Regions from separate parts of the Burkholderia sp. 3C genome, predicted to be linked through region 1. Evidence: riboswitches for the same ligand, from Rfam matches in the RefSeq annotation. Region 1 holds a riboswitch; the other holds the start of a gene.
The links. A riboswitch is a leader RNA that binds a small molecule or an ion and turns the genes downstream of it on or off. The one in region 1 is predicted to bind thiamine pyrophosphate.
Positions count from the first base shown of each region.

Region 2: linked by a shared signal. The riboswitch ahead of thiC (phosphomethylpyrimidine synthase ThiC) and the one ahead of ACYP33_RS09900 (FAD-dependent oxidoreductase) in region 1 are both predicted to bind thiamine pyrophosphate.

Region 1 covers NZ_BAAILN010000060.1:1,703-6,080, reverse strand. Annotated here, with positions in the region: gene ACYP33_RS09910 (glutamate synthase subunit beta) at 1-258, shown strand, start outside; gene ACYP33_RS09905 (ABC transporter ATP-binding protein/permease) at 358-2,106, opposite strand; TPP riboswitch at 2,388-2,520, shown strand; gene ACYP33_RS09900 (FAD-dependent oxidoreductase) at 2,780-3,922, shown strand; gene thiS (sulfur carrier protein ThiS) at 3,953-4,150, shown strand; gene ACYP33_RS09890 (thiazole synthase) at 4,177-4,378, shown strand, end outside.
Region 2 covers NZ_BAAILN010000044.1:257,023-261,400, forward strand. Annotated here, with positions in the region: gene ACYP33_RS07540 (MFS transporter) at 1-763, shown strand, start outside; gene ACYP33_RS07545 (EamA family transporter) at 1,022-1,957, opposite strand; gene ACYP33_RS07550 (hypothetical protein) at 1,956-2,138, shown strand; TPP riboswitch at 2,591-2,684, shown strand; gene thiC (phosphomethylpyrimidine synthase ThiC) at 2,759-4,378, shown strand, end outside.

The DNA of each region.
Region 1 (4,378 bases):
CTCGTGCTGCTGGCGATGGGCTTCACGCAACCGGCCGCGCCGGTGCTCGACGCGTTCGGCGTCGCCAAGGATGCGCGCGGCAACGCGCGTGCGGCCACCGAAGGCGAGCGCGCCTACTCGACCTCGGTCGACAAGGTGTTCGCGGCCGGCGACATGCGTCGTGGCCAGTCGCTCGTGGTGTGGGCGATTCGCGAAGGCCGCCAGTGCGCGCGTGCGGTCGACGCGTTCCTGATGGGCCATTCGGAACTGCCGCGCTGATCGGGCGGCAGGCGCGGCGCGCGATGCGGGATTCGCGCCGCGCGCCATGAAAAAAAAGAGCACGCCCTGGCGTGCTCTTTTTGCTTTGCGGCGCCGGGATTACGCGGCGTCGCGCTGCACGTCGAACGTGCGATCGTGGAACGCCGTCAGCGATTCGCGGTGCGCGATGCTGACGATCGCCGCGCCCGGCAGGCGCGCGGCCAGCAGGCCGTAGAGCAGCGCTTCGTTGTCGGCGTCGAGTGCGCTGGTCGCTTCATCGAGGAACAGGTAATCGGGCTTGTGCAGCAGCGCGCGCGCGCCGGCCAGACGCTGCTGCTCGCCCGGCGAGAGCACCTGGGTCCAGTGGTTCGACTCGTCGAGCCGCGTCGCGTAATCGTCCAGGCCGAAATCGCGCAGCACGGCGCGGCATTCGTCGTCGCCGAACCGCTCGGCCGCCGACGGGTAGGCCAGCGCCGCCTTCAGCGTGCCGATCGGCAGGTAGCTGCGCTGCGGCACGAACATCATCCTGGCGCCCACCGGCGCGTCGATCGCGCCGTCGCCGAACGGCCAGAGGCCGGCCAGCGCGCGCATCAGCGTGCTCTTGCCCGCGCCCGACGCGCCGCGCACCAGCCAGCGCGAACCGGGCTCGATCGTCAGGTCGCCGATGGTCGACAGCGGCCGGCCGTCGGGCAGCGCGAGGCGCAGGCCCGAGGTGGTCAGCGCCTCGGTATCGACCAGATGCAGGTTGATGCCGCCGTGCTCGGTGGCCGGCGACATCGTTTCCTTCAGGTGCGAGGCGCGCGTGATGCGCTTGAATTCGCGCAGACGATTGACGGTCGCGCGCCATTCCACCAGCGTCGGGTAGCTGTTGATGAACCACGAGAACGAATCGCTGACGGTGCCGAACGCACTGCTGATCTGCATCAGCACGCCGAACGAATAGGCGCCCGCGAAGTAGCGCGGCGAGGCCACCGCGATCGGGAAGATGATCGCGAGCTGGCCGTAGAAGCTCAACACGAAGTTCATGCGCCGCGTGTAGGCCATCAGGCGCCACCAGTTGTCGCGAATCCGCTCGAACAGGCCGAGCGCGTTCTGCTTTTCACGCGAGGTGCCGTCGAAGAACGCGATCTGCTCGGCGTTTTCGCGGATCCGGATCAGGCCGAAACGGAAATCGGCCTCGACGCGCTGCTGCTGGTAGTTGATCGACACGAGCGGGTGGCCCGCCTTGTGCGTCAGGTAGGAGCCGACCAGCGCGTACAGCGCGGCGGCCCACACCATGTAGCCCGGGATCGTGACCTGCGAGCCGCCGAACGGAATCGACAGCGCGCCGGCGATCGACCAGAGAATCACCACGAACGAGCACAGCGTGACGACCGTGGAGATCAGGTCGAGCGTCAGCGCGAGCGTGGAGGTGGACAGCGAGTTCAGGTCGTCGGTGATCCGCTGGTCCGGGTTGTCGGTCAGGCGGTCGCGTTCGATGCGGTAGAACGCGCGGTCGTTGAACCAGTCGTCGAGCGCCCGGTTGGTGATCCACTGCCGCCACCGGAAGCCGAGCATCTGCCGCAGGTAGGTGCGGTAGATGGCCAGGATGATGAACGCGAACGCGTAGCCGGAGAACACCAGCAGCAGGTGCGGGACCTGCGCGGCGTCCTTCTGCTGCAGCGCGTTGTAGAACCCGGCGTTCCAACTGTTGAGCCGGACGTTGATCCAGACGATCACGAGGTTCATCGCGATGATCGAGACGAGCAGGCCCCATGCGATCTTCCATTCCGAAGACACCCAAAAGGGCTTGATGAGGCTCCACGCGGAGATGCGGGCGTCGCCTGGCGGCGCGTCGTTCGGGCGGGCGACGGGGGACGAGGGAGTCATGGGCTTCCTGCGGTGGGCGGCGCGATGCCGGGGTGGGTCGGAACGAGGCGCGCGGCGGCGCACCTCAAATCGTGCCATATGACAGCGGCTCGCCGCGGATTGTGCGGCGCGTCGCTTAAACGGCTCTTAACCGCGGCGGGCGCGGTGTCGCAAGCGCTTTGTCAGCAAGGCCGGCCGGGCATTGGCGGCTATTGTGCCAGCACCGCGCCGCCGCGCGCACCGGCGCTTCGGCCGCAGGCCGAGGTTTGCGGCCGTTTCGGCTTCTGTGGTCTAATGTCCGCCTGACGAAACAGGGGTGCTTTGCTGCCAGCTTGGTCCGGTAACGGATCGCACGGCGTGCGGCGGCAAGGCTGAGAGAGACCCTTCGCACCCGATCCGGGTAATACCGGCGCGGGAAGTTTCCGATTCCACCGGGTCGCGCCCGCCGCCATCGTTTGGGATGTGCCGGCATGCGTCGTCCGGTCGGCTCCGGCCGCTGGTTTCGTCCGTTCGATTGCGCCCTCGCGCGTTACGGAAGGAAGCCCATGTCTGTTCTGCCTGTCCTGTTGTGTCCCCCCGGTTTCGATGCTGCGTGCCGTCCGTTGTGGTCGGCCGCCGATGCGCGCGCGTTGGTCGCGTGCGGCGCGGCTGCATGCGTTGTGGCTGCGTTTCGCGCACGTGCCGAGGTGAGGCGATGAGCGGCGCATCCGCTGCACGCGCCGATGTCGCCGTGCTCGGCGGCGGCCTGGTCGGCCGGCTGATCGCGTGGCGGCTCGCCGGCACAGGGCTGCGCGTGTCGTTGTACGAACGCGGCGACGCGGCCGGCTCGGGTGCTGCCGCATGGGTGGCGGCAGCGATGCTCGCGCCGCTGGCCGAGGCTGCGAGCGCCGAACTGTTGATCACCGAACTGGGCGCGGCCTCGCTCGAACGCTGGCCCGGCTGGCTCGCCGAGTTGCCCGAGCCGGTGTTTTTCCAGCGCAACGGCACGCTGGTGGTGTGGCATCAGGCCGACCGCGCCGAGGCGCCGCTGTTCGAACGGCGCGTGCGCGCCAATGCGCCGGCCGCGCTCGTCGAGGGCGGCTTCGTCGCGCTGGCGGGCGCGCAGGTGGACGCGGCCGAGCCGGCGCTGGCCGGCCGTTTCGGGCGCGGGTGGCTGCTGCCGCGCGAAGGCCAGCTCGACAACCGCCAGACGCTCGCCGCACTGGCCGCGGGCCTGGCCGAGCGCGGCGTCGACACCCACTGGCACACCGCCGTCGATGTCGCGCCCGAACCGCGCGCGCACCTGACGATCGATTGCCGCGGCCTCGGCGCGAAGCCGGTGCTGCCGGCGCTGCGCGGCATTCGCGGCGAGGTCGCGCGCGTGCATGCGCCCGGCATCGGCCTGACGCGGCCGGTGCGGCTGCTGCATCCGCGCTACCCGCTCTACATCGCGCCGAAGCAGAACGATCTGTACGTGATCGGCGCGACCGAGGTGGAAGGCGAGGACATGTCGCCCGTGAGCGTGCGCTCGGCGCTCGAATTGCTCAGTGCCGCGTTTTCCGTGCATCCGGCATTCGGCGAGGCGCGCATCCTCGAACTCGGCTCGCAATGCCGGCCGACGCTGCCCGATCACCGCCCGGCGATCGTCCGTTGCGGTGAGGCGACGCTGGCCGTCAACGGCCTCTACCGGCACGGCTTCATGATCGCGCCCGAGGTGGCGCAAGCCGCCGTCGAGTGGGTGCAGGCGAGGTTCGGCGGCGCGCCGGGCCTGCATCGCGCCGATGCCGACGCCTTCGCCGCCTGGCGTGCCGCCGCGCGCTGGCCGGACCTGTTTCAGACCGACGCGGCGCATGCGTAAGGCGCCGCCCCCGACCTACCGAATCCCGCCATGGACATCCAGATCAATCAACAGACGCTGACGCTCCCCGACGGCGCGACCGTCGCCGACGCGCTCGCCGCCTACGAGGCCCGCCCGCCGTTCGCGGTGGCCGTCAACGGTGCGTTCGTCGCGCGCACGCGCCACGCCCAGCACGCGCTGGCGGCCGGCGACCGGCTCGACGTCGTGCATCCCGTCGCGGGCGGCTGAGCCGCGCGCCATTACAGGACTTCCTCATGACGCTCCTTGCTCCCCCCGATTCGCTGACGCTGTACGGCACCACGTTCCAGAGCCGCGTGCTGCTCGGCACCTCCCGCTATCCGTCGCTGCAATCGCTGTCCGATTCGATCGTCGCCTCGAAGCCCGGCATGGTCACGGTCGCGCTGCGTCGGCAGATGACCGCCGGCACCGCCGAGGCCGGCTTCTTCGATCTGCTCA
Region 2 (4,378 bases), on a different contig from region 1:
GGTGATGAGCGGGCTGCTGATGGGAATCCTGCTGGCGCGCACGGCGGCCGGCTTCATCGGCGAATACCTGGGCTGGCGCGCGGTGTTCGTGGCGTCGGTGGTCGCGTTGATGGCGGTGGCCGTGGCGGTGCTGCTGCGGCTGCCGCGCAGCACGCCCACCTCGACGCTGCGCTATCCGCAGTTGCTGGCCTCGCTCTGGCATCTGGCCGTGGAGCTGCGCGGGCTGCGCTACGCGGCGGCCACCGGCGCGGCGATGTTCGGCGCGTTCAGCGCGTTCTGGCCCGCGCTCACGCTGCTGCTGGCCGGCGCGCCGTTCCACTACGGGCCGCAGATCGCGGGCCTGTTCGGCATCGTCGGCGCGGCGGGCGCGCTGGCCGCGCCCTATGCGGGCAAGTCGGCCGACCGGCGCGGGCCGCGCGCGGTCATCACGCTGTCGATCTGGCTGGTGGCGGTGTCGTTCGGGATCTTTGCCGTGTCGGCGAGCAGCCTGATCGGCCTGGTGATCGGCGTGATCGTGCTCGACGTGGGCGTGCAGGCCGCGCAGATCTCGAACCAGTCGCGCATCTACGCGCTGAAGCCCGAGGCGCGCAGCCGCGTCAACACGGTCTACATGGTCTGCTATTTCATCGGCGGGGCGCTCGGCTCGTCGGCCGGCGTGGAAGCATGGCACCTGGCCGGCTGGAGCGGCGTGTGCGCGGTCGGGCTGGCGTTCGCGGTGCTGGCCGGCGCGATTCATCATCGCGGCGCGCGGCATACGGATTGAGGCGGCGCGGGTGGAGCGCTGCGGGTACTACGGATGCAGGCGGTGCGGATAGAGCGCTGCGGGCATTACGGGCACAAGCGGTGTAGATAGAGCGCTGCGGGCACTGCTCGGACGCAGACGGCACGGATACAAGCGCAGGGGGCACGATCGGCACTGGCGGCGCAACACACCCGCCCCCGAACCGCCCGTCACGCACGGCTCGCGCCGCTCCCAGCCCACCCGCCACCGTCCCACCGGCCGGCAGCCCCCACCCTCACCTCACCGCGCCGGCTTGCGCGCCGGATCGCAGACGAACGACAAGCCCACGCTGCCGAGAATCGCCAGCGTGGCGATCACCGTGGCGGTCGTCACCGGCTCGCCGAGCAGCAGCGCGCCGAGCGCCACGGCGACGATCGGATTCACGTACATGCAACTGCTCGCCAGCACCGGGCTGGTGTTGCGGATCAGATAGCCGTACGCCACATACGCGATCATCGTGCCGAAGATCATCAGGTACAGAAATGCGAGCGTCGGCAGCGCGGCGAAATGCACGCTGCGCTCGCCGAGGAAGAACGCCGCGGTCGACGAGGCCAGCCCGCCCAACCCGATCTGCAGCGCGGTCGAGAGGAACAGGTCCGACGGCAGCTTGAGCCGGCTCGACAGATGCACGCCGCCCGCCCAGAACAGCCCGCCGCACAGCACCGAGATGCTGCCGAGCGTCGAGCCCGGCGTGGACGGCCCGCCCGAATTGAGGATCACGATGCCGACCATGCCGAGCCCGACGGCTACCCACTCGCCGCGCGCGACCGCACGCCCGGCGATCGCGGCGATCACGGTGGCGAACAGCGGCACGGTGGCCACCATCACGGCCGCCGAGCCGCTGCTGACGGTGCGCATGCCGAGCGCGATCAGCCCCGACGACGCGGCCACCAGCATGGTGCCGACGATCGCCGCGTTGCGAACCTCGATCAGCGACGGCATCGCCGGCTTGCGGCGCATCGCGAACACGAACAGGCCGATCCCGGCGATGCCGTTGCGCATGCCCGACAGCAACAGCGGCGGGAACGCCTCCAGTGCGATATGGAGCGCCAGATACGTGGAGCCCCACACGAAATAGATGAACGCGAGGGCCAGCGCGACGCGCCCGCCTCGGCTTTCGGGCAGACGGAAGCGGATACGCCCCGCGAGGGCGAGCAGTCGATCGAACGGGGTCATGGTTCAGCTCGACGCGAACGTGGCGATCAGCGCGGACGACGAGGCGACGGACGACGACGCGAAACAAGGTCGAGGCGCGCCGGACACGGGCGGCACCGACGGCGCGGCCGGGGCCTCGGCGAGCGGCGCCGCGAAGCGATCGGAACGAAGGGAACGAGCGTGCGCGCGCGGCCGGCAATGAGCCGGAGCGGCAGGGAAAAACAGGCGGGACGGCATGTCGTCGAGAACGGAACCGAAGGAAGTCGAACTGGCCCGGCAGCGCGGGAGCGCTGCGACCGGCAGCACGTCGAAAGCATTATGCATGAACGCCACGAACGAAATTCGGGGTCAATCAGGAAATGCGCGGCGCTGACGTTTCGGCGCGACACAGCCACCCGGCAATTGTCGTCAAACGACCGGAATCAGCCGCCAAACGACAGCACCAGACAGCGCCAACCCACGGCGCCCACCGCCAACGCCGGACCGACAGCGCCGAATCGCCCCCGGCGTTTTCCAACCATTTTTGCGGCCGCCAGCGGCCAGGGGCCTGCCTCGATGGCCTGCCACGGCGGCAATCGGTATCCCGACCGGTTGAAACCTCGGCCGTCCGGGTGTATCGTTCGGCCTGCTAACGCGGGGGTCCTGCGTTGCGCGGTCCGGCGTTCGGGATTTCGCGCTTCGCGGGTGAGAAATACCCTTTGAACCTGATCTGGATAATGCCAGCGCAGGGAAGCGTACGGGCTTGCGCCATCCGTCGTCCTTCCGGCCAGCCTGCCGCCTATTTCGTCTCCTGCTTAGCGCCCCACATCAGGAGATGAACGCATGAATGCCAATCCGAAGTTCCTGTCCGCCGACGCCCGCGTCGACGCCGCCGCCGTCGCTCCGCTGCCGAATTCGCGCAAGGTCTACGTGACCGGCTCGCAGCCGGACATCCGCGTGCCGATGCGCGAGATCACGCAGGCCGACACCCCGACCGGCTTCGGCGGCGAGAAGAATCCGCCGATCTACGTGTACGACACGTCCGGCCCGTACACCGACCCGGACGCCACCATCGACATCCGCTCGGGCCTGCCGGCGCTGCGCCAGGGCTGGATCGAGGCGCGCGGCGACACCGAAACGCTCGACGGCCTGTCGAGCGAATACGGCCTCGAGCGCGCGGCCGACCCGGCCACCGCCGAGCTGCGCTTCCCCGGCCTGCATCGCAACCCGCGCCGCGCGGCGGCCGGCAGGAACGTCACGCAGATGCACTACGCGCGCCAGGGCATCATCACGCCGGAAATGGAATACATCGCGATCCGCGAGAACCAGCGCCGCGCCGAATATCTCGAAAGCCTGAAGACGAGCGGCCCGAACGGCGCCAAGCTGGCCGCCATGATGGGCCGCCAGCACCGCGGCCAGGCGTTCGGCGCCGCCGCGTTCGGCGAGCAGGCGCTGACCGAGATCACGCCGGAATTCGTGCGCGACGAGATCGCACGCGGCCGAGCGATCATCCCGGCCAACATCAACCACCCGGAATCGGAGCCGATGATCATCGGCCGCAACTTCCTCGTGAAGATCAACGCGAACATCGGCAATTCGGCCGTCACGTCGTCGATCGGCGAGGAAGTCGACAAGATGACGTGGGCGATCCGCTGGGGCGGCGACACGGTGATGGATCTGTCGACCGGCAAGCACATCCACGAAACGCGCGAGTGGATCATCCGCAACAGCCCGGTGCCGATCGGCACGGTGCCGATCTACCAGGCGCTGGAAAAGGTCAACGGCAAGGCTGAGGACCTGACCTGGGAAATCTTCCGCGACACGCTGATCGAGCAGGCCGAGCAAGGCGTGGACTACTTCACGATCCACGCCGGCGTGCGCCTGCAATACGTGCCGCTGACGGCCAACCGGATGACCGGCATCGTGTCGCGCGGCGGCTCGATCATGGCGAAGTGGTGTCTCGCGCATCACAAGGAGAGCTTCCTGTACGAGCACTTCGAGGACATCTGCGAAATCATGAAGGCCTACGACGTGAGCTTCTCGCTCGGCGACGGCCTGCGCCCCGGCTCGATCTACGACGCGAACGACGAAGCGCAGCTCGGCGAACTGAAGACGCTCGGCGAACTGACGCAGATCGCCTGGAAGCACGACGTGCAGGTGATGATCGAAGGCCCGGGCCACGTGCCGATGCAGTTGATCAAGGAAAACATGGACCTGCAGCTCGAATGGTGCGACGAAGCGCCGTTCTACACGCTCGGGCCGCTGACGACCGACATCGCGCCGGGCTACGACCACATCACGTCGGGCATCGGCGCGGCGATGATCGGCTGGTTCGGCACGGCGATGCTCTGCTACGTCACGCCGAAGGAACACCTCGGGCTGCCGAACAAGGCCGACGTGAAGGAAGGGATCATCACGTACAAGCTCGCGGCGCACGCGGCCGATCTGGCCAAGGGGCATCCG